2 regions of the Rubrimonas sp. genome follow, and region 2 is predicted to be linked to the other one. Evidence: riboswitches for the same ligand, from Rfam matches in the RefSeq annotation. Region 2 holds a riboswitch; the other holds the start of a gene.
What was found. A riboswitch is a leader RNA that binds a small molecule or an ion and turns the genes downstream of it on or off. The one in region 2 is predicted to bind thiamine pyrophosphate.

Region 1: linked by a shared signal. The riboswitch ahead of thiM (hydroxyethylthiazole kinase) and the one ahead of thiB (thiamine ABC transporter substrate binding subunit) in region 2 are both predicted to bind thiamine pyrophosphate.

The regions. Positions count from the first base shown of each region.
Region 1 covers NZ_DAIQNN010000031.1:6,504-21,244, reverse strand. Annotated here, with positions in the region: gene V7Q31_RS09460 (DUF3141 domain-containing protein) at 1-1,970, opposite strand, end outside; gene fabI (enoyl-ACP reductase FabI) at 1,996-2,760, opposite strand; gene nikR (nickel-responsive transcriptional regulator NikR) at 3,009-3,482, opposite strand; gene V7Q31_RS09445 (inositol monophosphatase family protein) at 3,532-4,353, opposite strand; gene V7Q31_RS09440 (helix-turn-helix domain-containing protein) at 4,445-4,825, opposite strand; gene typA (translational GTPase TypA) at 5,113-6,933, opposite strand; gene V7Q31_RS09430 (CorA family divalent cation transporter) at 7,019-7,993, opposite strand; gene V7Q31_RS09425 (NifB/NifX family molybdenum-iron cluster-binding protein) at 8,162-8,539, opposite strand; gene V7Q31_RS09420 (lysozyme inhibitor LprI family protein) at 8,550-9,074, opposite strand; TPP riboswitch at 9,318-9,414, shown strand; gene thiM (hydroxyethylthiazole kinase) at 9,476-10,264, shown strand; gene thiE (thiamine phosphate synthase) at 10,261-10,872, shown strand; gene thiD (bifunctional hydroxymethylpyrimidine kinase/phosphomethylpyrimidine kinase) at 10,869-11,675, shown strand; gene tenA (thiaminase II) at 11,672-12,373, shown strand; gene V7Q31_RS09395 (efflux RND transporter periplasmic adaptor subunit) at 12,494-13,753, shown strand; gene V7Q31_RS09390 (ABC transporter ATP-binding protein) at 13,750-14,457, shown strand; gene V7Q31_RS09385 (ABC transporter permease) at 14,458-14,741, shown strand, end outside.
Region 2 covers NZ_DAIQNN010000008.1:14,970-29,710, forward strand. Annotated here, with positions in the region: gene ccoG (cytochrome c oxidase accessory protein CcoG) at 1-937, opposite strand, end outside; gene V7Q31_RS03735 (SDR family NAD(P)-dependent oxidoreductase) at 1,108-1,944, opposite strand; gene V7Q31_RS03740 (alpha/beta hydrolase family protein) at 2,023-2,955, opposite strand; gene V7Q31_RS03745 (hypothetical protein) at 3,003-3,149, opposite strand; partial or broken gene V7Q31_RS03750 (MBOAT family O-acyltransferase) at 3,168-4,073, opposite strand; gene V7Q31_RS03755 (hypothetical protein) at 4,208-4,426, opposite strand; gene V7Q31_RS03760 (arsenate-mycothiol transferase ArsC) at 4,599-5,051, opposite strand; gene V7Q31_RS03765 (UPF0262 family protein) at 5,056-5,562, opposite strand; gene V7Q31_RS03770 (DUF808 domain-containing protein) at 5,701-6,729, shown strand; gene V7Q31_RS03775 (thiamine ABC transporter ATP-binding protein) at 6,740-7,462, opposite strand; gene V7Q31_RS03780 (thiamine/thiamine pyrophosphate ABC transporter permease ThiP) at 7,459-9,060, opposite strand; gene thiB (thiamine ABC transporter substrate binding subunit) at 9,036-10,043, opposite strand; TPP riboswitch at 10,091-10,191, opposite strand; gene V7Q31_RS03790 (alpha-ketoglutarate-dependent dioxygenase AlkB family protein) at 10,260-10,868, shown strand; RNA gene ssrA (transfer-messenger RNA) at 10,869-11,219, shown strand; gene V7Q31_RS03800 (ROK family transcriptional regulator) at 11,541-12,737, shown strand; gene mutS (DNA mismatch repair protein MutS) at 12,856-14,741, shown strand, end outside.

The DNA of each region.
Region 1 (14,741 bases), on a different contig from region 2:
GGCAGCGCGCGCAGCTCGGCGGGGTTCTTCTTGGTGCGCCCGACCGCCAGCGGCTTGCCATAGGCGCGCGCCCAGGGCGCGCCCCAGAGCATGTGGAACAGCGTCTCATAGCCCGCGTCGCGCGCGTCGCGCATGAAGTCGAGGTTTTGCTCGATCATGTCCGCGGCGACCTTTTCGGCGATGCGGAACGGGTTCGAGGGGCCGACCGGCGACCGATGCGCCCGCACCGCCGCAGCCCAGGAAGCGAGGGCGGACATCGCCGGATTGCGGCTCGACATCGCGGCGCGCTGGGCGCGCATCGGATGCGCCGAACGCACCGTCTCGGCCATCGGCGCATTGACCATAGCCTGAACGAACGGGCGCATGAAGGTGTCGTAGGCCTCGGCCTGCGCTTCGGACAGGCGCGCGACCGCGGCGAAGGCGCATTCCTCCTCCCGACCGTCGTCGTTGGCGCGGATCGCGTCGAGCCGGCGCTCCTCGAAGCTGACGAGGAAGCGCTTGTCGAGCCCCTCGCCCTGCACCGCGTCGATCTTCATCTCGTAGAGGCCGGGGGCGAGCTGCTCGATGGTCTTCATCGTCGAAGAGACTTCGCTGTGTTCCTTCTTCGCGATCGAGGAGGAGACGAAGATGCCGAGATGGCCGACTTCCTCATGCACCATGTAGACGATGCGCTGGCCGCGGATGCGGATTTCGTCGACATCCGCATAGGTGTCCGCGATCCAGTTGAGCGCCTGCTGCGGCGGAGTGATGTTGTCGCCATGGCTGGCGAACACGATGATGGGCGAGCGGATCTTCTTGACGTCGATGACGCGTCCCGGCTCCAGCATCGCCTGGTTCTTGACGATCCGGTTGCCGACGAAGAGTTGCTCCACGATCCAGCGGATTTCGGCTTCGTTCAGCCGGAAGAAGCCGCCCCACCAGCGCTCGAATTCGAGGAAGCGCTGCTTGCCCTCATCGACATCGGCATAGAGATCGTAATACTTGCGAAAGTAGTTGCGGCTCGGGTTCAGCATCTCGAAGTTCATCACGAGATGGGCGCCGTCGAAGATTCCGCCGCCGAGGTCGGACCAGAACATCGGCTGCCAGGCGCCGCCCATGATCCCGGCGTTGTAGCGCATCGGGTTCTTGCCGACTTCGCCCGACCAGGGCGCGATCGGCGCGCCGTTCAGGACGATCGGCCCGGTGATGTCGGGATTGGTCGCGGCGAGCAGCAGCGTCGCCCAGCCGCCCTGGCAATTGCCCATCACGACGGGGTTGGGGGCGTCGGGGTGGCGGCGCATCACTTCGCGCACGAACTCGGCTTCGGCGCGGGTGACGTCGGCCAGCGTCTGGCCGGGTGCTGGGTCGCGCTTGAAGCCGACGAAATAGACCGGATGGCCGTCGCGCAGCGCCACGCCGACCTGGCTGTCCGACTTGAAGCCGCCGATCCCGGCGCCGTGCCCCGCGCGCGGGTCGATGATCACATAGGGGCGCTTGTCGAGCGGCGCGCCGTTGTCGTCGGGCGGCAGGATGCGCAGCAGGACGTAGTTGCAGGGATGCTCGAGATCGGCCCCGTCCATCACCGTCTCGTAGTCGTAGACGAGTACGGGCGGGCAGCCCGCCGCCTCGTGGGCGATGAACACGTCGCCGCGCTCGCGCAGCACGTCCATGGTCAGCGCCATGCGCTCGGCGGCGTCGCGCAGATAGTCGGCCCAGTCCTGCGCGAGCTGGCCCGAGGCGCGGCGCTCGGTCATCTCGCGGGCGGCGCCGCTCAGCGTCTCGAAGGCGGCGCGGGCGCGGGCGTTGTGGGTGCGCGCGATGGTCTCGGCATGGCGCGACCATGCGCGCATCGTGAGTTCCTGCGCCGAGGCCATCTCCCGATAGGCGTCTGCGGCGGCGCGCATCCACGCGCCGGGATCCGTCTTGGGGTCGGTCGCAGCGAGTTCGGCCAGCGCCTCCACCGGCGCGTCGAGCATGTTGCGTCTCGTCATGACCTTCTCCTCGCTTGCCTTCGCGTCATCCGACGATGCTGTAGCCGCCGTCGATGGGGTGGACGCCGCCGGTGACGTTCGCCGCCTCGCGGCTGGCGAGGAAAGCGGCGTAGGCGCCGACATCCTCGATGGTCGCGAGCTGGTGGGTGGGCGCGCGCTCGGCGGCGCGGTTGAGCATCTCGTCGAATTCGGCGATGCCGGAAGCCGCGCGCGTCTTCAGCGGGCCGGGCGAGAGCGCATGCACCGAGATGCCCTTCGGCCCGAGTTCGGCCGCAGTGTAGCGCACCACCGATTCCAGCGCGGCCTTCACCGGCCCCATGATGTTGTAGTTCTCCACGACCTTCTCGGAGCCGTAGAAGCTGACCGTCATGCAGGTTCCGCCATCGGGCATCAGCGGCTCGGCGCGGCGGATCATGCGCAGGAAGGAATGCACCGACACGTCCATCGCGACGGAGAAGCCCGCCGCCGACGCATCGACCACGCGCCCGTGCAGGTCTTCCTTCGGGCAGAAGGCGATCGAGTGCAGCAGCGTGTCGAGCCGGCCCCAGCGCGCCGCGATCTCGGCGAACAGCGCGTCCATCTGGGCGTCGTCGGCGACGTCGAGCGGCATCACGATCTCGGCCTCGAGGCGCTCGGCGAGCGGGCGGACATGCGGCTCGGCGCGCGCGTTGAGATAGGTGACGGCGAGGTCGGCGCCCTGGTCGCGCAGCGCCTTCGCGCATCCCCAGGCGATCGACTGGTCGTTCGCGATTCCGACCACGAGCGCCTTCGATCCTTCGAGCGAGAACATGCCGCCTCCTGCACTGTGAGACCGCTACTCTAGGATCAGTCCGCGGCGCGTCACATGAATTTTGTGCAACGCAACACAACAAATCGGAATTTCCGGTTAACGCAAGCCCGGATGTGGCGGCGCGCCGCAGTTGCGACGGCGCCGGCGCGCGGTCGCACAGGGGGCGCGCAACAGGCGACGAGGATGCTCAGTAGCCGCGCAGCGCGCGCTCCGCGGGGCTGGCGCCTATCGCCGGCGCGGGCTTCGGCTCAGAACGATTCCCGGACTTTCAGATGCACATGCGCATGCGGCTCGCCCTCGCCATGCGCGTGGGTCGATTCGGTGATTCGCACCGGGCAGAGCGCCGCCGAGCCATGCAGCACGCCGCGCTCCAGAAACAGCGCCTCCGCATGGGCGCGCAGCTCGGCGGCGTCGCCGCGCAGGATCTCGACTTCGAGGGCGGCGTCATGGTCGAGCGGCACGGTGGTCGCGGCGATGGTGCGGTCGTGGCGGTCGTGGCGCGCGTCGGCGATGCGACGGCCGAGATCGCGGGTGGCGCGGCGGCAGACATAGCTCACCACGCCCACGCAGTCGCCGCGCGCCGTGTCGGCCACGACCGCGCCGAGGCCGCGCCGCGCGAGGTCGCGCAGCGCCTCCGAGCGGTTCGACGCGCCGCTGCGCGCCATGAAAGCGTCGATCTCGGCCAGAAGCTCCTCGTCGAGGGTCATGGTCACGCGCTGCATCGCCTCGCCTCTTCTCCGCCGCCCCCGCCGTCCGATGACGCCGCGCCGGTCATTCGGGCGCCAGCAGCGCGAGCGCCTCGGCGTGCAGCCGCGCGTCGCCCGCCGCCAGCACCCGCCCGCCCTGCGAGCAGTCGCCGCCCCGCCAGTCGGTGACCACGCCGCCGGCGCCCTCGACCACCGGGATCAGCGCCTGCACGTCGTAGATCTGCAGGCCCGCCTCGATCACCAGATCGACGCAGCCCGCCGCGAGCAGCGCATAGGCGTAGCAGTCGAGCCCGTAGCGCGTGAGGCGGGCGCGGTCGCGCACCCTCCCGAACGCGGCGCGCTCTTCGGGCGTTCCGATTTCCGGGAACGTCGTGAAAAGCGTCGCGTCGGCGAGCCGGGCGCAGGGCCGGGTCGCGAGCGCGCGGGTCTCGATCCCGCGCGACCAGCGCGCCGCACGTGGTTGTTCGGGCAGGCTGAGGCCCTCGAAGCGCTCGCCGGTGAAGGGCTGGTCGATCACCCCGAGGAACGGGCGCCCTCCTGCGTTCGCCGCGATGAGCACGCCCCAACTCGGCGCGCCCGACATGAAGGCGCGCGTGCCGTCGATGGGGTCGATCACCCATGTGACGCCGGAGCGCGAGGGCCGCGGGGCCTCCTCCTCGCCGATCACGCCGTCGTCGGGCCGGATCTGCGCGAGCGTCGCGCGGATCGCGGCCTCGGTCTCGCGGTCGGCCTGTGTGACGGGGTCGAAGCCGCCCGCGCCGCCCTTGTCGCCCGCGGCCAGATCGCCGCTGCGGAACCAGCGCAGGGCCGGCGTGCGCGCCGCATCCGCCGCGGCGTGCGCGGCGTCTCGCAGAGCCGAGACCGTCGCCGCGCCGAACTCCGTCATCGCGCCCTCCGCCCCTGAACGTCCAAGCAACCGGCGCGCCTTGGCGCCGACAGGGGCAAGCTGACGCCGCAGAGCGGCGTGGTCAACGGCTTCAGGCGGCGTCGCTGAGCACCTGCGCGAGGTCGAAAAGTCGCCGCCGCTGGGTTTCGGGGATCGCGTAGTAGGAGCGCAGAAGGTCGAGCGCTTCGCGGTCGCCGAGGAAATCCGCCGGCGCGCGCGTCGCGCCCTCGACCGCCTCGACCGGCGCCTCGTCGGCGTCGAGGCCGGCGAAGAAGAAGGAGATCGGCGTGTCGAGCGCCGTCGCGATGTCCCACAGCCGCGATGCGGAGATGCGGTTCGCGCCGGTCTCGTATTTCTGGATCTGCTGGAACTTGATCCCGACCCTTTCGCCAAGTTGCTGCTGGGTCATTCCGACCATCCAGCGACGATGGCGGACGCGCTTGCCGACATGGACATCAACCGGGTGCGACATGGATTCCTCTCCTCAACCAACGCTCACGCAGCTGTGATAGCAAATCGCGTGCCAATTGGCCGCTCGGGGCGGGCGCCGTTGCACGCGGAAGAAGAATCCATATCGATCGACGCACGTTCGGCCTGTGTCGCAGATGCGGGCGATGTGAAAAGGGTTAATTCTTTGCGACGGGCTCGGCGACGGCTATGCGTTTTGCGCCGCACTTTCGCGTTAAAAGTGCAAAACGCATCGCATAATGCGAATCGGCTCTGCGTCGCGTTTCCGGGGCTGCGCCGACCTGCGCCAGGTCAGCCCTGAGCCTTGCGCGACTCGCGCTTGCGCTCGTTGGGGTCGAGGAAGCGCTTGCGCAGCCGCAGCGATTTCGGCGTCACCTCGACCAGTTCGTCGTCCTCGATATAGGCGATCGCCTCTTCGAGGCTCATGCGGATCGGCGTGGTCAGCACCACCGCCTCGTCCTTGCCGGCGGCGCGGATGTTGGTGAGCTGCTTGCCCTTGAGCGGGTTCACTTCCAGGTCGTTGTCGCGGCTGTGCTCGCCGATGATCATGCCCTGATAGACCTGCTCGCCGCCGCCGATGAACATCCGGCCGCGGTCCTCCAGCTTCCACAGCGCGTAGGAGACCGAGTCGCCCGTCTCCATCGAGATCAGCACGCCCTGCCGCCGCCCCGGGATCGCGCCCTTGTAGGGCGCCCATTCGTGAAACACCCGGTTCAGCACGCCGGTGCCGCGCGTGTCGGTCATGAACTCGCCATGATAGCCGATCAGGCCGCGGCTCGGCACATGGGCGACGATGCGGGTCTTGCCGGCGCCGGCGGGGCGCATCTCGGCCAGTTCGCCCTTGCGCTGGCTGAGCTTCTCGACCACCGCGCCGGCGTATTCCTCGTCCACGTCGACCGTGACTTCCTCGACCGGCTCCAGCCGCTGGCCGTCCTCCTCGCGCATCAGCACGCGGGGCCGCGAAATCGACAGCTCGAACCCCTCGCGCCGCATGTTCTCGATCAGCACGCCCATCTGAAGCTCGCCGCGCCCGGCCACGTCGAAGGCCTCGCCGCCCGGCGTCTCCGTCACGCGGATCGCGACGTTGCTCTCGGCCTCGCGCATAAGCCTGTCGCGGATCACGCGACTCTGCACCTTGTCGCCGTCGCGCCCCGCGAGCGGGCTGTCGTTGATGCCGAAGGTGACCGAAATGGTCGGCGGGTCGATGGGCTGGGCCTCCAGCGGCGCGCTCACCGACAGATCGCACAGCGTGTCGGCCACCGTCGCCTTGCTCATGCCCGCGAGCGCCACGATGTCGCCCGCCTCGGCGCGCTCGACCGGCATGCGCGCGAGCCCGCGGAAGGCGAGCACCTTGGAGATGCGGAAACGCTCGATCTCGCGCCCGTCGCGGCTCAGCGCCTTGACCGTCGCGCCGGCGACGGCGGCGCCGCTCTCGACGCGGCCGGTCAGGATGCGCCCGAGGAAGGGATCGGCCTCCAGCGTGGTCGCGCGCATGCGGAAGGGCTCGGCGGCATGGGCGACCTGCGCCGGCGCCGGGACGTGTCGGACGACGAGATCGAAAAGCGGCGCGAGGCTCGCGCGCGGGCCGTCCAGCTCCACATCGGCCCAGCCGTTGATCCCCGACGCGTAGAGGACCGGGAAGTCGAGCTGCTCGGAGGTGGCGTCGAGCGCCACGAAAAGGTCGAAAACCTCGTCGAGCGCGCGGTCGGGCTCGGCGGCGGGCTTGTCGACCTTGTTGAGCACGACGATGGGCCGCAGCCCGAGCCGCAGCGCCTTGGAGGTGACGAATTTCGTCTGCGGCATCGGGCCTTCGGCGGCGTCGACGAGCAGCACGACCCCGTCGACCATGCTCAGGATGCGCTCGACCTCGCCGCCGAAATCGGCGTGGCCCGGCGTGTCGACGATGTTCACCCGCGCGCCGTGCCACTCGACCGAGGTGCATTTGGCGAGGATGGTGATCCCGCGCTCGCGTTCGAGGTCGTTGCTGTCCATCGCGCGTTCGGCCACCGCCTGATTGGCGCGGAACGATCCGGACTGCTTGAGCAATTCGTCCACCAGCGTCGTCTTGCCATGGTCGACATGGGCGATGATGGCGATGTTGCGGATGTCCATGCGTCACGGTCCTGCGGTTGCGGCTCGCGCGGTCTCTAGCCGAGGGCGGGGGGAAAACCAACTGCGCTGTCGCAGTGCGGCGCCGTCAGAGATAGCGCAGCCAGCGCAGCAGCAGCGCCACGCCGAGGCCGAGCGACAGAACCAGCGCCGAATAGACGGGAAACGACCAGCTCTGTTCGGCGAAGGGGATGCCCTCGAGATTGACCCCGAACAGCCCGGTGATGAAGGTCAGCGGCAGGAACACCACCGACACCGCCGACAGCGTCAGCAGCACCGTATTGGTCTGCTCGGCGACCCGAAGCGCCGCCTCGTCGGAGATCACGGCGCTGCGCGAGCGCACCGCTTCGAGATCCTCGGCGATCCGGCCGAAGGCGTCGGCCTCCCGGCGCAGCGCCTCGCGCTCGCGCTTGGCCAGCCAGTCGGGGCGCAGCCGCGCCAGCCGCGCAACCGCCATCGCCTGCGGCGCGACATGGCGGTGCAGCTGGATCGCGTCGTGGCGCGCGTCGTTCAGCGCCCTTCGCCGCCGCACCGGAAGCGCGCTCTCGCTGCGCAGGGATTCGATTTCGAAGGCGTCGACGGCGAGTTGAAGTTCGTCGAGCACCGGCTCGAGCTCCTCGCGCAACTCGCCCACCAGCCGCGCCACGAAGGCCCCGGGACTCGGCGTCTCGCCGCGGTCGAGCGCGGCGCATATGGTTTCGACGGCGCGCACCCGCCGCCCCTCGACCGAGACCACCCGGCGCGGTTCGATGAACAGCCGCAGCGAGACCATGTCCTCGGGGCGCTCGCCGGGCTCGCGGTTGGCGCCGCGGAGGATCAGCAGGACGCCGCCGTCGATGGCGGCGAGGCGCGGGCGGGTGTCCTGCGCGATCAGCGCCGGCGCCACCGCCTCGGGCAGCCCGGCCCCGTGAAGCAGCCAGTCGCGCGCCTCCAGCGACTCGCGCCCGAGATGGACCCACCGCCAGCCTTCGCAGGCCTCTGCGAAGGCCGATAGCGGAACGGCGCGGGCGGCGCCGAGCGGTTCGATCTCGCGGGCGTGGATCACCCCGGTGGGCGCGCTCATGCGGCGTCTCGCGCATTGTTCAGCGAAAGCGTTAGAATAACCGGGTGGCGAAGGGCAAGGCGTCGCCTCGCCCTTCGGCGTTGCGCGGCCTCGATCCTGACCGGAGCGTCCACGACGGCTGAACGCGCCGGTGCGACCTGCTGGGAGCGGAAGGGGCGCAGGGGCGCTTCAGCCTTCGGGGCGAGCAGGCCCGCCATGATCGTGATCATGATCGTGCGGCGCGGCGGGCGCGAGGCGGCCTTCCACGAAGTCTCGCGCCGCGCGCGCCGGATCGGTTTCGGACGTGGCCAACGCTGCGACGCCGCGCGCCGCCATGCGCCGGCGGAATCCCTCGCCGACGCCGCCCGCGATGATCGCGGCGATTTCGTAGAGCGGATGCGGGCCGTCGCCGTGGAAATCATGCAGCGCCATGCCCATCGGCAGCTTCAGCCGCTCGATCTCGCGCGGCGCTTCGCCCGGGCTGGCCTCGAAGATGAAGAACTTGCGCGTCCGGCCCACATGCGCGGTGACGGTGCGGAAATTCTGGCTGGCGACGGCGATGCGCATCTCGGCCTCCCTACTGCGAGCGGCGCGAACCGGCGCCCCGGTCGAGCAGGAGCGTCTGGTCGGCGGTCAGCTGGAGGATGCATTCGGAGGCGACGATCATCCGCTCGGGCGCGCCGCGTTTCAGCATCGCCTCGAAGGCGCAGCGCTTCTCGGCCCACTCCTTCCACGCCTCGCGCAGCGCCGCGAGGTCGTCGGTCAGGCGCGGCGCCCCCTCGGCGATCGCCTTGCCGTGCAGGGCGTCGAGCCGCGCCGCCTTGGCCGCCATACGCTCCTCGGCCTCGGCGAGCCGTTTGCGCCACCAGCCGGTCTCGGTGTTCAGACACAGGGCGGCGTCGACGGGATCGGGCTTGCGGAGCGCGGCCCGGCAGGCCCGGGCGCTCTCGCCGATGCAGGCGCGCCTCGCTTCGTCCGACCCGGCCTCGGCGAGGCAGGCCTCCGTCGCAGGGGCGGGCTTGCGCGCGGGGTCGGCGGCGGCGGCGGCGGCGTTCAGGCTGGCCAGAACGAGCAGCGCGGGAAGAAGGTGGCGTCGACGCATCGGGGGCGCCTCTCTGGTTGGGTCGGCCCCGGGGGCGCGAGACGTCGCACGGCTTAAGCATGGGCGCGCCTGCGCCGTCAGTGACACGCTCACAGATCCTGATGGTTTCCGTCCGAAATAAGCGTCGGCGGTCGGGCCGCCGGCCGACCGGCGCTCCGCCCGACGCGGGAACCGGCCGCGCGCGCAGTCGAACCGGATCGGACGCGAAGGGTTGACTCGGCCCGGCGGAATTCGTCTAGCTGCCGGCTCGGACAGGGGCGTCCGCGCATGCGCGGGCTGAGAAGCACCCTTCGAACCTGAACCAGATCATGCTGGCGTAGGGAGTCCGCGGTGCCATCGGCGCGCGCCACTGTCGGTCGCGTCACCGCATCGCCTCTCCCGACGTCCGAAAGGGGAGAGCGATGGAGAACCCGGGCGACCACCTTGCGCGGATGCGCGAAACCGCGCCGCTTGTGCAGAACATCTCGAACTTCGTCGCGATGAACCTCATGGCCAATGTGCTGCTGGCCGTAGGCGCGTCGCCTGCGATGGTCCATGCGCGCGAGGAAGCGGCCGAGTTCGCCGCTCTGGCGCAGGCGCTGACGGTCAATATCGGCACGGCGGACCCGGCCTGGGGCGCGGCGATGCAGGACGCCGCCGCCGCGATGAACGCGGCGGGCCGGCCATGGGTCTTCGATCCGGTGGGCGTCTCCGCCACCCGGTTCCGACGGGACCTCTCCGCGCGGCTGATCGCGCTGAAGCCGACGGCGATCCGCGGCAACGCCTCGGAGATACGCGCATTGGCCGGGCTCTCCGGCGCCGCGCGCGGGGTCGACGCCGGCGACAGCGTCGAGGCTGCGATGGAGGCGGCGCAGGCGCTGGCCCGGCGCACGGGCGGGGTGGTCGCCGTGTCGGGGGCGGTCGATTACGTCACGGACGGGACGCGCGGCTGTCGCGTGGCCAACGGGCATCCGCTGATGGCGCGGGTGACGGCGATGGGCTGTTCGCTCAACGGCGTGATCGCCGCGTTCTGCGCTTGCGCCCCTGCGCTCGAGGCCACGGCGGCGGCGCTGGCCTGCTACGGCCTGGCGGGCGAGCGGGCCGCGCAGGCCGCGCAGGGGCCGGGCAGCTTTCAGCCGGCCTTCCTCGACGCGCTGGCGGCCCAGACGCCCGCGGCCCTCTCCGCCGGCGCGAAGGTGTCGGCGGCATGATCGGCGCGGTCTATGTCGTCACCGATCCCGACGCGCCCCTGCCGGTGTTCGAGCAGGCCCTCGCGGCGGCGCGCGGCGGGGCCCTGACGGTGCAACTGCGCGACAAGACGGCCCCGGACGCCGATCTGACGGCGCTGGCGCGCGCGCTTCTGGCCGAGTTGCGCCCGCGCGGTGTGAAGCTGATCGTCAACGATCGGCTGGAGGTGGCGCTGGCGGCCGACGCGGACGGGCTGCACATCGGCCAGACCGACGGCGACCCGGCGGCGGCGCGCGCGCGGCTCGGGGCGGGCAAGCTCCTCGGCCTGTCCGTCGAGAGGCCGGAACACTGCGCCGCCGTCCCGGCTTGCGTCGACTATCTCGGCGCGGGGCCGGTGCGGGCGACCGCGACCAAACCCGACCACGCGGCCCCGGTGGGCTTCGACGGGCTGGCGGCGATCGCGGCGCGCGCGCCGGCGCCGGTGATCGCGATCGGCGGTCTGGGCGCCGGCGACGCGGCGGCGGTGAAACGCGCCGGGGCCGCGGGCATGGCGGTGGTCTCGGCCGTCGCGCGCGCGCCCGACCCCGAGGCCGCGACGCGGGCGCTGGTCGCCGAATGGAGGCGCGCATGATCCCCAACATCCTCGCCATCGCCGGCTCCGACCCGTCGGGCGGGGCGGGCGCGCAGGCCGACGTCAAGGCGATCTCGGCCTGCGGCGGCTATGCGATGGCCGCAATCACCGCGCTGACGGCGCAGAACACGCGCGGGGTGACCGGCGCCCAGCTGGTCGCGCCCGACTTCGCGGCGGCGCAGATCAGAGCCGTGCGCGACGACATCCGCATCGACGCCGTCAAGATCGGCATGCTGGGTTCCGCCGACATCGTCGCGGCGGTGGCCGAGGCTCTGGCCGGGCTCGACGCGCCCATCGTGCTCGACCCGGTGATGGTGGCCAAGGGCGGCGACCGCCTGCTCGCGACCGATGCAGTCGCCGCCTTGCGCGAGGCGCTGCTGCCGATGGCCGACGTGATCACGCCCAATCTTCCGGAGGCCGCCGATCTGCTGGGCGCGGCGCCCGCCGCCGACATCGCGGAGATGGCCGCGCAGGCGCAGGCCCTGCGCGCGCTGGGCGCGCGCGCCGTGCTGATGAAGGGCGGGCATCTGGGCGGGGCGGACAGCCCCGACCTGCTGGTCCACGCCGGGGGCGTGGAGCGGCTGGACGGGCCGCGCCACGCCACGCGCAACACCCATGGCACGGGCTGCTCGCTCTCCTCGGCGCTGGCCTGCGAGTTGGGGCATGGCCGCGCGCTGCCGGAGGCGGCGGCGCGCGCCAAGGCGTGGCTCTCGGACGCCATCGCCGCCGCCGGAGACCTCGGCGTCGGCGCCGGTCATGGCCCGGTCCATCATTTCCACGCCCTCTGGAGAAACCCGCGATGAGCTTCACCGAAACCGCGCTGCGGGAGAACGCCCGGCTCTGCGCCGATATCCGCGCAATGCCTTTCAACCGCGCGCTCGCCGACGGCTCGCTGGAGCAGGCGGTTTTCCAGCACTACGTCTTGCAGGACGCCCATTACCTCGAGGGCTTCGCGCGCGCGCTGGCCTGCGCCGCCGCCAGGGCGCCCGACGCCGAAGCCGTGGCGCAGCTTTCGGGAGCGGCGGCGGGCGCCATCGCGGTGGAGCGCCAACTGCACGCCCATTTCATGGGGATCTACGGCGTCGATTCGGAGAGCTTCGCCGCCACCCCGCCCAGCCCCGTCTGCGAGCACTATGTCGGTTTTCTGGTGGCGACAGCCGCGACGCGGGGGATCGGCGAAGCGGTCGCCGCGCTCCTGCCGTGCTTCTGGATCTATCGCGACGTGGGCGCGGGCATCCACGCCGCCGCCAGCGCCGACAATCCCTATCGCGCCTGGATCGACGCCTATGCGGGCGACGAGTTCGACGCGGCCGTGGCCCGGATGTGCGCTCTCGCCGACCGTCTGGCGGAAGCGGAGAGCGCGACCGGGCGGGCGCGGATGCGCGCCGCCTTCGCGAAGAGCGCGCTGCTGGAATGGATGTTCTGGGACAGCGCATGGCGGCGATGCGGATGGCCCGACACCGCAGCGGTCGCGACGCAGGAGGGAGAAACCCCCGATTGATGGGCGCGGCGAGCGAACCGCGGCGCCCCGCCTGCGGCGCTTGGGTTCATGGCGCCTCGACGGCGCGCCCCCATATCTGCCGTGCCGGTCGCTGCGGGCCGCTCGCCATGGATCAGGCGCATGAAGGACAACCATGAGGACATAGACGCCGCGCTCGATCTCGGGCCGCGGCGCAGCCGGGTCTGGCGCGGGCTCGGCGCCGCCGCCGCGATCTGCGCGGCGCTCGCCGCGGTCGGGCTTTGGCATGCGGATCGCGGCCCCGAATCCGAGCCCTTCGCGACGGAGGCCGCGACGCGCGGGCCGCTGACGGTGTCGGTCATCGCGACCGGGACGGTCGAGCCGACCAACCTCGTCGAGATTTCGAGCGAACTTTCGGGAACCGTGCGCGCCGTTCTGGTCGATCACAACGACCGCGTCGAGATCGGCCAGCCGCTGGCGCAGCTCGACACGGCGCGGCTCGACGCGCAACTCGCCCACGCCCGCGCCGCGCTCGCCGCGCGGCTGGCCCGCGTGGCGGAAGCCGAGGCCACTCTGCGCGAGGCGACCGATCAGAACGAGCGGGTGGGCGCGCTGGCCGACCGCAACGTGTCGACCGCCCAGGCGCGCGACGCCGCCGTCGCCAATCTGCGCCGGGCCGAGGCGACGGTCGCCGTCACCCGCGCCGACGCCGACGTGGCCCGCGCCGATCTGCTGCTGCGCGAGGCCGACATGGGCAAGGCCTGCATCTGCTCGCCGATCCGCGGCGTGGTGCTGGAGCGCAATGTCGAGCCCGGACAGATCGTCGCCTCGTCGCTTCAGGCGCCGATCCTGTTCACCATCGCCGAGGATCTGTCGCAGATGGAGCTGCGGGTCGACGTGGACGAGGCGGACATGGGCGCCGTCCGCGTCGGCCAGCCCGCCCGCTTCACCGTGGAGGCCTATCGCGGCCGCAGCTTTCCCGCCTCCATCGCCGAGCTGCGCTACGCGCCCAAGAGCGTCGACGGCGTCGTGACCTACGAGGCGCTGCTGCATGTCGACAACGCCGATCTGCTGTTGCGGCCCGGCATGACCGCGACCGCCGAGATCGTCGTGGAGCGGATCGACGACGCCCTGCTGGTCCCGAACGCCGCGCTGCGCTTCGCGCCGCCTGCGCCCCCCGAGGCGCGGCGGTCGGGCGGCGGTCTGCTCGGCCTGCTGATCCCGCGCCGCCCCGGCGCCGCCGGCCCGACCGCGGCGCCGCAGGCGGACGCGGAGGGCTGGCGGACGATCTGGGTCGCGCGCGACGCCGAGGCGGCCCCGGTGCGGGTCCGCGCCGGCGCGAGCGACGGCGCGCGCACCGCGATCCTCGACGGCGCGCTCGCCCCCGGCGACCGGGTGATCACCGACATGGCCCGCCCGTGAGCCCCGCCCCGCCCCTGATCGCGCTGCAGGGCGTCAGCAAGGTCTACGGCGCCGGCGACGCGGCGGTGCGCGCGCTGGACCGGATCGAGCTGAGGATCGACGCCGGCGAATTCGTGGCGATCATGGGGGCGAGCGGCTCGGGGAAATCGACCGTCATGAACATCGTCGGCTGCCTCGACGCGCCCTCCGCCGGGTCCTATCGCTTCAAGGGCGTCGATGTGAGCCGCCTGTCGCGCGACCGCCGGGCGCTGCTCAGGCGGCGCTGGATCGGCTTCGTCTTCCAGGGCTACAACCTGCTGGCGCGCACTTCGGCCGTGGAGAATGTCGAGCTGCCGCTGATCTACAAGGGCGTCGGCGCGGTCGAGCGGCGCCGGCTCGCGCTCGAGGCGCTGGCGCGTGTCGGGCTGGAGAGCCGCGCGGGGCACGCGCCGTCGCAGCTCTCCGGCGGCCAGCAGCAGCGCGTCGCCATCGCGCGCGCCATCGTCGGACGGCCTGCGGTCATCATGGCGGACGAGCCCACCGGCAATCTCGACAGCGCCCGCTCGCGCGAGATCATGGAGCTGCTCGCCCGCTTCAACCGCGAAGACGGCGTCACCGTCGCGATGGTGACGCATGAGGCCGACATGGCGGCATGGGCGCGGCGGCAGGTGCAGTTCTCCGACGGCCGCATCGTCGCCGATACGGCGCGGGCGGAGGCCGCCTGAATGCTCTGGGAGGCGATCCGACTGGCCTTTCAGACCATCCTGCGCAACGCGCTGCGATCTTTCCTGACCGTGCTGGGCGTGGTGATCGGCGTCGCCGCCGTGATCGCGATGGTCACGGTCGGGCAGGGGTCGACCGCGAAGGTCGCCGCCGATGTCGGCGCGCTCGGCGCCAATCTGCTGATCGTGCGGCCCGGCCAGCCCCAGCAGGGTCCGGGCGCGAGCGCCGGAACCGCGCCGGCCTTCAGCCTGCGCGACGTCGACGCGCTTGCGACGCAGGTCGCGAG
Region 2 (14,741 bases):
TCACCGCGTCGCAGGCGTCGATGCACATGGCGCAGGTGATGCACTCGAGCTGCTGGCCGTTGCGAATGTCGATTCCCATCGGGCAGACCGCGACGCAGGCGTTGCAGTCCACGCAATCTCCGACGCGCTCGCCCAGCGCCACGGCGCGGTCGCGCCGCTTGGTGCCGTGCATCCGCGGCTCGCCGCGCCAGTCGTTGTAGGTGACGGTCAGCGAGTTCTCGTCGAGCATCGCGCCCTGGATGCGCGGCCAGGGGCACATGTAGATGCAGACCTGCTCGCGCATCAGACCTGCGAGCGAGTAGGTCGTGAAGGTGAGCACGGCGATGGTGATGTAGGCGACCGACGCGGCCTCTCCGGTGACGAGTTGCACGGCCAGCGTCGGCGCGTCCTGGAAGTAGAACACCCAGGCGCCGCCGGTCGCCACGGCGATCAGCAGCCAGATCGCGTGCTTCTTGATCCGCTTGACGAGCTTGTCCTGCGTCAGGCCCGTCTTGTGCAGCTTGATCTGGGCGTTGCGGTCGCCGTCGATGCGCCGCTCGACCCACATGAACAGATCGGTCCAGATGGTCTGCGGGCAGCCATAGCCGCACCAGGCCCGCCCGACCGACGAGGTCAGCAGGAACAGCCCGATCCCCGCCATGATCAGGAGCCCCGCGAGATAGTAGAACTCCTGCGGCCAGATCTCGATGAAGAAGAAGAAGAACCGCCGGTTCGCAAGGTCGATCAGCACCGCCTGATCGGGCATCTCGGCGCCGCGATCCCAACGGATCCACGGCGTGACATAATAGACGACAAGGGCGAGGACGAGGATGCGCCATTTCAGCGTGCGGAAGAACCCGTGGTTCTCCTTGGGAAAGATCGGCTCGCGCGCCTTGTAGAGCCGCGGCTCCTCGACCTCGACCTCGGGCGCGAGGCCCTTCGGCGTCTCCACGTTCATCCGGCGCGCTCCTGCGAAAATGCGACTCGTGATTGCGCGTTTTTTGCGGGCGCAGGGTCGCGCGCGCGTTGATCCTGATCAACGCACATACAGTGGAGTTCGGCCCGGTCGATGTCCCGGCGTCGAAGGGTCGCGGGGAGAGACCTAAGGCCCGGTCGGGACCAGCCGTGTCACGGTTCGGGGCGGGCGAGCGGGTCGAGGGCGAGCCGACCGCCGTCGACGGCGAGGATCTGGCCGGTGACGTAGCTGGCGCGGGGCGAGGCGAGGAAAAGCGCGGCCTCCGCGGCTTCCGTCGCCTCGCCGATGCGCCGCAGCGGCGTGCTCTCGGTGATCGCGCCGCGCAATTCCTTGTCGTCGCGGATCGCCGCGCGCAGGGCCGGCGTCGTGACCGCGCCGAGCGCGACGCCGTTGACCCGGATGCCTTCCGCCGCGAGCGACACCGCCATCGAGCGCGTCAGCTGGTCGAGCGCCGCGCAGGACACCGACAGCGGCAGCAGGTCCGCCACCGTGCGCCGCGCGGCGATGGAGGTCAGATTGACGATGGCGCCGGTCTGCAGACCGGGCCCGCCGGGGCTCGGGCGTTGCTCCTCCTCCTGATGCGCCTTGCGATGGGCGATCATCCGCCGGGCCACCGCCTGGCTCAGCAGCATCACGGAACGCAGATTGGCCGACAGCGCCATCTCGAGCGCCTCCTCGGTCGCGTCGAGCGCGCCGCCGCGCGTCACTGCGAGATGGGCGTTGACGAGGATGTCGACATGGCCGAGCGCGTCGGTCGCCGCGGCGACCAGATTGGCCACGCCGAGCCGCGCCATCGGGTCGCAGCACCAGCGGTGCGCGCCGGCCTGCGGGCCGCCGAGCCCTTCGGCCTCATGCGCGAGAGCCTCCTCGTCGCGGTCGGCCATCATCACCTGCGCGCCGGCTTCGACGAAGCGCTGCGCGACCGCGAGCCCAACCCCCGCCGCGGCCCCGGTGACGATCGCGGTTTTTCCCTCGAGCACGCCGCCCATGCCGGTCACTCCCTGTCGACGCGGCGCCGAGCCTAGTCGGATTCGGCGCGGCGGCGAAAGTGGGGCCGCCGACCGCCCTCAGGGTCGGCGCGCATCCGCGAAGAATTCCGCCGTGCAGGCGACGACGGCGTCGAGCAGCGCGAGGTCGGAGACCGCGCCGAGGTCGTGGCCCGCCTCCGGCGCGATCACCGTGGTCCGCCCGGCGCGCGCGGCGGCGAGCCGGGTCGCCAGCGCCGGCCCGTCGCGCGCCAGCAGGTCGTCCCGCCCGGCGACGATCAGCATCGGCGCAGTAGTCGCCGCCGCGTCGGCGCGCGGATCGGCGGCGGCGACGTCCGCGAAGAAGGCGGGGCGCAACCCGCTCGCCCCCACGATCCGTCGCTCGCCGGCCGCATGGCGCGCGGCCCCCTCCGCCAGCGTCGGCGCGCCGAGGATCCGGCCATAGGTGTCGGCGGGGTCGAGCACCGGGTTCCAGAGCGCGATCCGGTCGAACGCCGCCCCGCCCGCAGCCGCCTTCAGCGCCACAAGCCCGCCCTGGCTGTAGCCCAGCGCGCCGAGCCGCGCGCCCGCAGGGCCGAACTCCGCGGCCAGCGACTCCAGCGCATGGCCGACGTCGCGCGCCTGACCCTCGAAGGTCGTGTCCGCCCAGTCGCCGTCGCTCTCGCCCGAGCCGAGGAAATCGATCCGCAGCGTGGCGACGCCGCGTTCCGCGAAGGCCCGCGCCGTGCGTGCGAACATGCCTTCTCCGCCCGCGACGGGGATTTCGTCGCGCGCGCCGGTGTAGCCGTGAAGCAGCAGGACCGCGGCCACAGGCCGGCTGTCGCGCGGACCCGCCAGCGCGCCCGCGATCCGCCCCTGCGGCGTGCGGATGAAGATTGCCCGCTCCGGGCCCGCCGCACCGACGACCGGCGCCGGCGGACAGGCGTCGAGCCCTTCGAAGCCCGCCGCGGGCGCGGCGGGGAGGCTGGCCGCCGCGCCGATCAGCACGGCGCCCAGATCGCGAAGGCTGACCATGGCGGACCTCCCGCATCGCGTCGCCGCAGCCCGATCATCGCAAGGGCTCAGCCCTCGCGCAACTGCGCGACGGCCTCCCTGACCCAACGGCCCGGCGCATCCAGCCCCGCCGCGCCGGGGTCGAGCGCCAAAGCCGCCATCGCCGAAAGCGCCAACGCGAGAGCGGTGTGGCGCAGCGAGAGGGTTTTGGCCATGGGGATGGCGCGGCGCTCTCAGAACTGGAAGTAGATGAAGGGCGTGAGTTCGTCGGGCGCGAGATAGCCGATCAGCGCGATCCCCGCCCCGGTCACAGCGCCGAGCGCAGGCCAGGGCAGCGCCCCGAGCGCGGCGGCGGCGCGCTCGGTTGCTTGCGGCGACGTGAAATGCATCGCCAGCCCGAAGGCGGCGAGCGCGAGGACGAATGGCGTCGCAAGCTCCGCCGGCTCATCCCAGCGCGCGAAGCCTGCGAGATAGTCCCGGAGCAGCGGGAGCGACTCGCTGCGGAAAATCACGAATGTCAGCACGACCAGATGCAGGGTGCTCGCCACGCCGACCGCCCGCCGCGCCGACCCCCTCGGCGCCGCGCGCGCGTCGGTCGCCCGCTCCGCCGCCAAAAGCGCGCCATGCAGCGCGCCCCAGATCAGGAAGGTCCACGCCGCGCCGTGCCACAGGCCGCCGAGCACCATCGTGACGAGGAGATTGCGCATGGTGAACAGCCGCCAAAGTGGAACGTAGAGATAGTCGCGCAGCCAGGTCGACAGCGAGATGTGCCAGCGCCGCCAGAACTCGCGCATCGACGCGGCGCGGAACGGCTGGTCGAAATTCTTCGGCAGCGTGAACCCCAGAAGCGCCGCGAAGCCGATAGCCATGTCCGAATAGCCGCTGAAATCGCAGTAGATCTGGACGCTGTAGGCGTAGGCCGCGAGCGTCAGATCGGCGGCGCCGTAAAGGGCGGGGTCGAAGAACGCCTCGTCGACCAGATCGACGGCGAGATAATTGGCGAGGACGAGCTTCTTGAAAAGTCCAGACAGGATCACCGCCACGGCGAGACCCGCGGCGATCCGCGTCGGCCCTCGCGGCGGCGTCCAGCGGTCGCGGACCTGCGGGAGCAGGTCCGCGGCGCGCACGATGGGGCCTGCGACGAGCTGGGGTCACAGGCTGATGTAGAGCAGCACCTCATCGACGCGCCGCGACGCCGCGATCGCGCCGCGATGCACGTCCATGACATAGGAGACGCCCTGGAAGGTGAAGAAGGAAATCCCGACCGGCAGGATCAGCCCGGCATAGGGAAGCCCCCGGAAAGCCCCAGCGCCATCGCCGCGTCGTTCGCGGTCTCGACGAAGAAGTCGAAATACTTGAAGACGGCGAGAATGCCCAGATTCGCGGCGACCGCGGCCCGGGCCGGGAGCGTCTGCGCCGTGGCGAGGAGCGCGAGGACCAGAGCCGACAGGATGATCGTTCGGAAGCGGTTCGGAGTCTTCGTCGTCGGCATCCGAAATCCTCAGCATCCTTGGCCGACAGCGCAGGCCGTCGAAGTCCGAAGCGCTGGCGCCGATGACCCGCGCCGTGCGCGAGGGTTAATGCTCGAGACCGGTGATTTCATCCGAGTCGCGCGCTCTGGCGACGCCGTTCCCGCCTGAGTCCGGGGGGAGGGCGGCGAACCTCTACAGGATCAATCCGAAGCGCACCATGAGCCGTTCGCGCAGCTGGTCGCGGGTCTGGCGATAGGCGGCGAGCTTCTGCTCGCGCGTCTCGCCGAGATCGGTGGGGTCCAGGGTCGGCCAGTACTCGACTTCGACATGCGAGCCGGCGACCGCTTCCAGCGCGTGGCGCTGCGCGCCGGGCGAGAGCGCGACGATCAGGTCGAACTGGCTGAGATCGTCGCCCCACTCCCGCATCTCGGCCAGCGTGTGGGTCTTGTGGCCCGAGATGTCCACGCCGATCTCGCGGCAGACCTCCACCGCGAAGGGGTCGAGCGGCTCGAGCCCGCGCGCGCCGGCCGACTGCACGAACATCTTCGTGCCGACCAGCCGCTTGGCGATGCCTTCGGCCATCGGCGAGCGCACCGCGTTCCAGTCGCAGGAGAACAGGGCCGCCCCCGGCAGGCCGTCGGGCATGCTTTCAGCCCTTGAAATGGAGGACGCAGATCAGCGTGAACAGCCGCCGCGCCGTCTCCATGTCGGTCTCGACCTTGCCGGCGAGCCGCTCCATCAGAAGGTGCGAGCCTTCGTTGTGCAGGCCGCGTCGGCCCATGTCGATCGCCTCTATCTGCGCGGGCGGCAGCCGCTTCACCGCGTCGAAATAGCTGGCGCAGATCGCGAAATACTCCTTGATGACCTGCCGGAACGGCGACAGAGACAAAAGGAATGCGTGCGCCGGCGCGCCCGCCTCGTCTGCGATCTCGAAGGCGAGCCGGCCGTCGCGCACCGACAGCGACAGCCGATAGGGGCCGGGCGGCGGCGGCGCCTCGCCGCGCGGCGGCAGGCGGAAGCGGTTGTCCTCGAGCAGGTCGAACAGCGCGACGCGGCGCTCCTGCTCGATCTCCGGGGTGGGGGGCGGCAGGCCGCGATCGTCGAGGCTGACATGGATCAGCCGGTCGGCCCGCGCCTCGCCCGTCGTCTCGCTCATCCGCCGCCCTCCGATTGCGCAGGCGATCCTATCGGGGCGGCGCGACGGCTTCAAATCCCCTGAGCGCGCGCCGCTTTCTTGTGTTGGAGGGCGCGCCCCGCGCCCCTATAAGGCCGTCGCGCCACCGGAGAAGCCGCCATGAGCGTCGGACTGATCGCCCTGCTCGACGACGTCGCGGCCATCGCCAAGGCCGCCGCCGCAACCATCGACGACGTCGCGGCCCAGGCGGGCAGGGCCGCGGCCGCCTCGCTCGACGACATGGCCGGCCATGCCGCGAAGGCCGCGACCAAATCGGTGGGCGTGGTGATCGACGACGCCGCCGTCACGCCGCGTTACGTCACCGGCTTCTCGCCGGCGCGCGAACTGCCGATCGTCGGCAAGATCGCGCTCGGCTCGCTGAAGAACAAGCTTCTGATCCTGTTGCCGGCGGCGCTGATCCTGAGCCTCGCCGCGCCTTTCGCGGTGGTGCCGCTGCTGATGCTCGGCGCCGCGTTCCTGTGCTACGAGGGCGCCGAGAAAGTGTACGAGGTGCTGTTCCCGCACGCCGCCCACGCCCATGAGGCGAAGCTCGACGGCGCCGAGACGGCGGAGGCGCTCGAGCGGCGGACTGTCGCCGGCGCGATCCGCACCGACTTCATCCTGTCGGCGGAGATCATGGCGATCACGCTCTCGGCGGTGCCCGACGCCGGTTTCCTGACGCAGGCGCTGGTGCTGGCGGCGGTGGGGACGGGGATCACGGCGCTGGTCTACGGCGCCGTCGCGCTGATCGTGAAGGCCGACGATGTCGGCCTCGCGCTCGCCCGCAACGACGGCCACGGGCTGGCGTCGCAGGCGATCCGGGCGCTCGGGCGGGGGATCGTGCGGGCGATGCCGCATCTGCTGAACGTGCTCAAGGTGGTCGGAACGGCGGCGATGATCTGGGTCGGCGGCGGGATCATGATCCATGGGCTGGCCGTGTTCGGGCTGCCGGGGATCGAGCATGCGCTGGAGCATGCGGGCGAGGCGCTCGCCCATCTGGTCCCGCAGGCGCCGGGGCTGGCGGCCTGGAGCGTCCACGCGCTCGGCTCGGGCGTTCTGGGGCTCGCCGCGGGGCTCGCGCTGATCCCGGTCGTCGGCTGGGCGGCGCCGCTGGTCGGGCGGATCGCCGGGCTGTTTCGGCGCGGCTGAGGCGGCGCGGTCACCGGCCCAGATACGCGGCCATCTCCGCCGGAGGGTCGGCGAAAATCTCGGCGGCCGGGCGCGCGCCGCGGATCTCGCCCCCCGTTGCGGGTCCCTCGCCGGTCCGGCGCTCGGCGCAGAAGGCGACGAGGTCGGCGCGACGGGCCTCCTCGGGCTGGTGGGTGACGAGGATCACCGTGGCGCCGCGGGCGCGCAGGGTGCGGTCCACGAGGTCGAGCATCTGGGCGCGCAGGCCCGGGCCGAGGGCGGCGAAGGGCTCGTCGAGCAGCAGGACGGGCCGGTCGCGCAGCAGCGCGCGGGCAAGCGCGGCGCGCTGGCGCTGGCCGCCCGACAGCTCCGCAGGCATCCGCCGCCCGAGCCCTTCGAGGCCGGTCTCGGCGAGCGCGGCCTCGACGCGCGCGCGCTCGGCGCGGGTGGGCGACAGCGTCGGACGCAGGCCGAGCGCGACATTGGCGGCGAGGTCGAGATCGGGAAAGAGGTTGTTCTCCTGAAAGAGCAGGGTGACGGGCCTGTCGGCGGGGGCGAGGCCCGCCAGATCGCGGCCCTGCACGCGGATGGCGCCCGCTTCGACGGGCGCGAACCCGGCGATGGCGGCGAGGAGCGTCGATTTTCCCGCGCCCGACGGGCCGATCACGGCGACCAGCGCGCCCGCGGGGGCGGCGAGGTCGGCGCGCAGTGCGAAGCCGCCGGCGCGGGCGACGAGGCCCTCGACCGAGATCATGCGCGCCCTCCGATCAGCCGGTCGCAGGCCCAGAACAGCGCGAACGCCAAAGCGATCAGGATCAGACCCGCGGCATGCGCGGCGTCGATCCGCCGGCTCCCGGCGAGTTCGCTCATCAGAAGCGGCAGCGTCGGCGCGTCCGGGGCCGAGAACAGCGCGATCACGCCGAGATCGCCCGCCGCCAGCGCCGCCGCGAGCCCCGCCGCGAAGCCCAAGGGGCGGCGCAGCGCGGGCCAGTAGAGCGCGCGGAGCCGCACGAGGCCTCGCAGCCCGAGCGCGTCCGCGAGCCGCCCGCGCTCGGCCGCCGCCTGCGCGAGCGCGGGGGTCGTCAGCCGCAGGGCGAAGGGCGCGGCCATCGCGGCGTTGACCAGCGCCGTCAGCGGCAGGGCGAGCGCGACGGGGTCGGCGAAGGGCCGTAGCAGGACGAACAGCGCGATCCCCAGCACGAAAGGCGAGGCGGCGAGCGGCGACAGCCCCGCCGCCTCGACGAGCCGAGCCCTGCGGCGCGCGCCCGCGCCTTCCAGCGCCGCCGACAGCGCCGCGAGCGGCAGGGCGAACGCGAGCGCCAGCGTCGCCGAAATCGCCGCCACGATCAGGCTGCGCAGCGCCGCCTCCGCGATCCGCGCCCAGAGCGCGGCGTCGAGCGCCGCCAGCCCCGCAGCGCCGCGCAGCGCGACCGCGAGCAGCGGCGCGCCGAGAAACAGGCAGGCGGCGAGGATCGCCGCCGCGTCGCCCAGCGCGGCGGCGCGCGAGCGCCCGTCCCAGCGATCGGGGGCGGCGAAACCGCCGAAGCCCGAGGCTGCGGGGGCCGCCAGCGCCAGCGCCGCAAGCGCCGCGCCGAGGCTGATCGCCAGTTGCAGCGACGCCAGCCGGGCGGCGCGCGCGAGGTCGAACTCGAAGACCGCCGCCTGCCAGATCGCAAGCTCCAGCGTCGTGGCGCGCGGGCCGCCGCCGAGCATCAGGGCGGCGGTGAAGCTCGCGGCGCAGACGCCGAAGATCACCGCGAGCGCGCCCGGCGCGGCGCGCCGCAGCGCCGGGCCCTCCAGCAGGCGGAACAGCGTCCAGCCCTCGACGCCGAGCTGCGCCGCCGCCCGCCAGCGCTCGGGCGGGATGTCGGAATAGGCCTGCAGGATCAGCCGCGCAGCCAGCGGCAGGTTGAAGAAGACATGGGCGAGCAGCACGCCCGGCAGGCCGTAGACGTCCGGCCGCGGCAGGCCGAGCGCGGCGAGCCCGTCGCCGAGCCAGCCGTTGCGCCCCCAGACCGCGACGACGCCGAGCGCGGCGACCACAACGGGCAGCAGGAATGGGGCGCCGATCAGCCGGATCAGCGCGGCGCGCCCCGCGAAGCGCCGCCGCGCCAGCGCCCGCGCCAGCGGGATCGCCGCCAGAACCGACAGCGCCGCCGAGAGCGCGGCCTGCGTCACGGTGAACTCGACCGCCGCCCAGTCGGCCCGGCTGAACGCCGCGGCCGCCCCCTCGGCGCGCCATGCGACCACCGCGGCGGCTCCGCCGGTCAGCGAAAGGATTGCGGCGAGCGCGGCGAGCCCCGCCAGCAGAACCGGCGGGCGCAGGGCTAGCGGCTCAGCGCGTCGAGCCATTCCGCCAGCGCCTCCTCGCGCAGGGCCGTCGCCGCCTCGGGATCGGTGAGGATGCTGCGGGCCGGGCGGGGCAGGGCGGCGAAGGCGCCGGGAAGCTCGGCTCCCTCGGCGCGGGCGGGATACATCCAGTTCGTCGTCGGGATCGCCGACTGGAAATCCGGGCTCAGCATGAATCGCAGGAAGTCGCGGGCGAGCTCGGGCTGCGGCGCATTCGCGAGCGCAGCGGCCACTTCGATCTGGAGCGGGTGGCCTTCGGAGAAGAGCGCGGCGCGCTTGGTCGGGTCGTCCTCGGCGATCGCGTGATAGGCGGGCGAGGAGGTGTAGGACAGCGCCATCATCGCCTCGCCGTCGAGAAAGGCGGAATAGGCCTCCCACCAGCCGCGCGTGACGGTGACGATGCGCGGGGCGAGCGCCTCCCAGATCTCGGGCGCGCGGTCGCCATAGGTCTCCTTGATCCAGAGCAGCAGGCCGAGGCCCGGGGTGGAGGTGCGGGGGTCCTGAATGACGATGGTCACGTCCTCGGGCGCGGCGATCAGCGCCTCGAAGCTGTCCGGCGCGTCGGTCAGGCGGGTTTCGTCATAGACGAAGGCGAACCAGCCCCAGTCGAAAGGCAGGAAATGCGGATCGCTCCAGTCCACGGGCAGGTCGAGCGGCGGCGCGTCGATCCCGTGGGGGGCGGTGAGGCCCGCATCCTTCGCCGCCGCGATCAGGTTGAGGTCGAGGCCGAGCACGACGTCGGCGGGGCTGCGTTCGCCTTCGAGGCGCAGCCGGCCGAGCAGCGCGGCGCCGTCGCCGGCCGCCACGAGGTTCAGGTCGCAGCCGCATTGCGCCTCGAAGCGCGCTTCGATCACCGGGCCGGGGCCGTATTCGGAGACGAAGCTGTCATAGGCGTAAACCGTGAGGACCGGCCGCTCCTGCGCCGGCGCGGCGAGGCCGAGCAGGGCGAAAGCGACGGTCGCGGCGGAGAGGGGGGTCGGTTTCATGTGTCCTCCATCGCGACGCAGGGTCCGGCGGAGTCGGCCCCGCCAGGGCGGAGCCTTCGCGCCTTTCCTACGCCGGCATGATCCGGGTCAGGTTCAACGGGTCCGCTTGGCAGCGTCTCAGCCCTTCCGGGCGCCCCGAGGCGGCGTCGATGGTAACGCGAAGCCGGCGCGGCGCAAGCCCTTGCCGCGACGCGCCGCACGGCGCATTTGCCCGGCATGACCCCGCCGCTCGACCTCAAGGGCGTCCTGATCTTCAGGGGGCTGCTCGATCCCGCCCGGCAGCGCGAGCTCGTCGCCGCCGTGCGCGGCGCGCTGGCCGAGGCGCCGCTGATCCGCCCGGTGACGGCGTGGGGCAAGCCGATGTCGGTGCGGATGAGCTCGGCGGGGCGCGTGGGATGGGTGATCGACCGGGGCCGCTATCGCTACGCCGACCGCCACCCCGACGCCGGCCGTCAATGGCCCGCGATCCCCGAGGCGGCGCTGGCGGTCTGGCGGGAAATCGCCGACTGGCCGGACCCGCCCGATTCGATGCTGATCAACTGGTATGGCGAGGGCGCGCGGATGGGGCTGCATCGCGACGCGGACGAAGGGCGGTTCGACGCTCCCGTGGTCTCGGTCTCGCTCGGCGATCCGGCGCTGTTCCGGGTCGGAGGGCTGGAGCGGTCGGACCCGACCGCGTCGGTCTGGCTGAATTCGGGCGACGTCGCGGTGCTGGGGGGCGCGGCGCGGCTGGCCTATCACGGGATCGACCGGCTGCGCTTCGGGGCGGGCGGGCTGTTGCCGGGCGGCGGCAGGATCAACCTCACCTTCCGCGTCGTCGCCTGAGGACTTGCGAAACGGCGCGCGAAACGCCATGTTGGCGTTGTCCCGCAAGGGACTATGGCGATAAACGCGCGCGGAATAAGCGGTTCGGACCCGGGGGCGGTACCCGGCGGCTCCACCAACCACCCGGTCATGGACGGGAGCGGGGGCCGAAACAGGATCGACGGACGTGTAAAGGCGTTATGCTTTCGCTCGGTGGGATTCGCCGTTATCGGATCAAAAAGTACAGTTGCCAATGACAACCGTGCTCCGGTGGCCGTCGCTGCGTAATGCAGCGCCCAAACCGAAACTGAAGTCCTGAGGCTTAGCCGCTTCAGGCGGGGCCGCCGGCGCCTGGCAACAGAAGCCGGCACTACCCCCCCCCGCCGCCCGATCTCGGTCGCGCTCCAGTCATCGCATGCGCGCTCGCGGTGATGAGCGATATGGCTGCGCGCCGCGTTCGACCTCGTCGCGCTCGGCGACATGCAGCGGAACCGGGAAGCGCATCCTGCGGTCGGGCGCGTGGTCGGGGCGCATCGGAGCCTCCGCGACCTGCCCCGGAGCCAGCCGCTCGGGCCGCCACGCCCGGCGCCGCCGCACGCGCCTCGCCGGGCGCAAAGCGCCGCATGGCCGTGAGTTGGCTAAGTGAACTAACTTATGCTATCGAGTCCGAATAATCCCCCAGAGCGGCAGAGGATGCCCGCCCGCCAGATCCCGGAACTGCGCAGCGACAACGAACGGCGCGTGATCGCGGCGATCCGCGCGCGGGGCGCGCTCTCGCGGGCCGAGATCGCCCGGCTTCTGGGCCTGAGCGCGCCCGGCGCCTCGACCATCGTCGGCGGTCTGGCGGATCGGGGATTGCTGCGCGCGCAGGCCAAGCAGCGCGGCCATATCGGCCAGCCGATCACCCCCTTCACGCTCGACCCCGAGGGCGCTTGCGCGATCGGCGTCAAGATCGGGCGGCGCAGCGTCGAGGCGGCGCTGGTCGATCTTCTGGGCGAGGTGGTCGCCGCGCGGGAGGTCCCGCATGACGGCCCCGACCCGAGGCCCGACCCCGCCGCTTCCTTCGTCCTCGCCCGCGAGATGGTGGCGGAACTCATGGCGGAGGCGCCGCAGGGCGCGGCGAGGTTCGTCGGCGTCGGCGTGGCCATCCCCGGCGACATCTCGGGCTGGAGCGCGGCGGCGGGCGAACCCGCTCCGGGCGATCTGTGGCGCGACGTCGACGTCGCGGCGGCGCTGCGGCTGGCGCCTGGGCTGCGGGTCGAGACGATCCCCGACAGCGCGGCGGCGCTGGTCGCGCAGCTGGCGCGCGGACCGTCGATCGGGCACGGGGCGGCGCTGTGCCTCTATCTGGGGACGTTCGTCGGCGGCGGGCTGGCGATCGCCGGGCGGTTGCACGCCGGCGATCACGGCGCCGCCGGCGCGCTCGCCGCAGCGCCGGTTCCCGGACCCGCGCTTTCGGGCGGGGCGCGGCAGTTGCTGCACGACGCCTCGCTGCGGGCGCTCGAGGAGGCTCTGGCGGCGCGCGGCCATCCGGCGATGGCGGTGATCCGCGGGCAGACCGAGGCGCCGGAAGCCGAGGCCCTGTTCGCCGAGTGGCTAGGGACGGCGGCCCCGGCGCTCGCGCATGCGGCGGCGGCGGCGCATGCGGTGGTCGACCTGTCGCATGTCTTCATCGACGGCGTGTTCCGGCCGGAGTGGCGCGCCCGGACCGTTGAGGCGACGCGGGAGGCGCTGGCGCGGATGCGGCTCGCAGGGCTCGCGCCGCCGCTGATCGAGGCCGGCTGCGTCGGCTGGCCGGCCCGGGTGCTGGGGGCGGCGCTGACGCCGCTCGAGCGCGTCTTCGGTCCGATGGCGCGGGGCCATGGCGCGGGGACGCCCGGCGCGGCCTGATCGCGCTGCGGGCGGTCGGGCCGCGCTTCGACCCGGGACGATCTTTCCGGGCGGCCCTTCGCCAATCCGCCCCGCCCATGCTAGCCATGACCCCGACCAGCGCATCCGCCGAGGGGCCATGCCGAAAGACGACGACGCGCCCACGCCGATGATGGCGCAGTATCTGGAGATCAAGGCGCGCGCGGGCGACGCGCTGCTGTTCTACCGGATGGGCGACTTCTACGAGATGTTCTTCGAGGACGCGGTGCGCGCGGCGCAGGCGCTCGACATCGCGTTGACCAAACGCGGCAGGCATCTCGGCGAGGACATCCCGATGTGCGGCGTGCCCGTCGCCACCGCCGAGGCCTATCTGGCGCAGCTGATCCGCAAGGGCTTCCGCGTCGCCGTCTGCGAGCAGATGGAGGACCCGGCGGAGGCGAAGAAGCGCGGCGCGAAATCGGTCGTCGCGCGCGACATCGTGCGCCTCGTCACCCCCGGCACGCTGACCGAGGAGGCGCTGCTGGAGGCGCGCTCGGCCAACCACCTCGCCGCCTACGCCGAAATCCGCGGCGAAAGCGGGCTCGCCTGGTGCGATCTGTCCACTGGCGACGTGCGCGCCGCGCCGCTCGCGCGCGCGGAGCTGCCGGGCTGGCTCGCCCGCGTGGGGCCGCGCGAAGTGCTGGCGCCCGAGGCGCTCTGGCTCGACGCGGGCCTGCGCGGGACCATCGAGGAGGCGGGCGCGGCGGCGACGCCGCTCGGGCCGGCGAGCTTCGACAGCGCCTCCGCCGAGGCGCGGCTGCGCGCGCTCTACAAGGTGGCGGCGCTGGAGGCGTTCGGCGCCTTCTCGCGCCCCGAGATCGCCGCGCTCGGGGCTTTGGCCGACTACGTCGAGATCACCCAGCGGGGCGCCGCGCCGCTGCTGCGCCCCCCGCGGCGCGAGGCGGCGGAGGCTGCGATGCGCATCGACGCCGCGACGCGGCGCAATCTGGAGCTGACGCGGGCGCTCTCGGGCGGGCGCGAGGGCGCGCTGCTCGCCGCCATCGACCGGACGGCGACCGCCGCCGGCGCGCGCCTGCTCGAAGCGCGGCTGTCCGCCCCGCTGACCGACCCGGCGGCGGTTGCGCGCCGGCTCGACGCCGTGGGCTATCTCGTCGCCGATGCGGAGCTGCGCGGCGCGCTGCGGGCGGCCTTGCGCGGCGCCCCCGAGATCGCGCGCGCGCTGTCGCGGCTGGCGCTCGACCGGGGCGCGCCGCGCGATCTGGCGGCGGTCCGCGACGGTCTCGCGCGCGCCGCCGAAATCGCCGCGCGCCTCGGCGCCGCCGACCCGCCGGAGGAGCTTGCGCAGGCCGCGCGCGCGCTGCTCGGCCCTGGCGATCTCTCCGAGACGCTCGCAGGCGTGCTGGTCGAAGGCCCTTCGGCGCCGCTGCGCGAAGGCGGATTCGTCGCCGACGGCGCGGATGCGGCGCTCGACGCGGCGCGTCGGCTGCGGGCGGACGGGCGCGGGGTGGTCGCGCAGCTTCAGGCCGAGTATGCGGCGCTGACTGGCGTCGCCACGCTCAAGATCCGCCACAATGCGGTGCTGGGCTACTTCGTCGAAGTCAGCGCGGCGCAGGCGGGCAAGCTGACCGCGCCGCCGCATGCCGACCTGTTCCGCCATCGCCAGACCATGGCCGGCGCCATGCGGTTCTCGACCGATGAACTGGCGACGCTCGAATCGCGCATCCTGTCGGCGGGGGCGGAGGCGCTCGAGATCGAGCTGCGCATCTTCGCCGAACTGCGCGCGTTGGTCCTGTCGCGCAGCGCCGAGATTTCCGAGGCCGCCGAGGCGCTGGCGGCCGTGGACGTCGCGGCGGGGCTGGCCGAACTCGCCGCCGCCGAGGGCTGGACGCGACCGGAAGTCGAGGCGGGAACCGCCTTCGAGATCGTCGGCGGGCGGCACCCGGTGGTCGAGCAAGCGCTGCGGCGGCGCGGCGAAGGGAGCTTCGTCGCCAATGATTGCGACTTGTCGGGCGGGCGCGCCGGCGC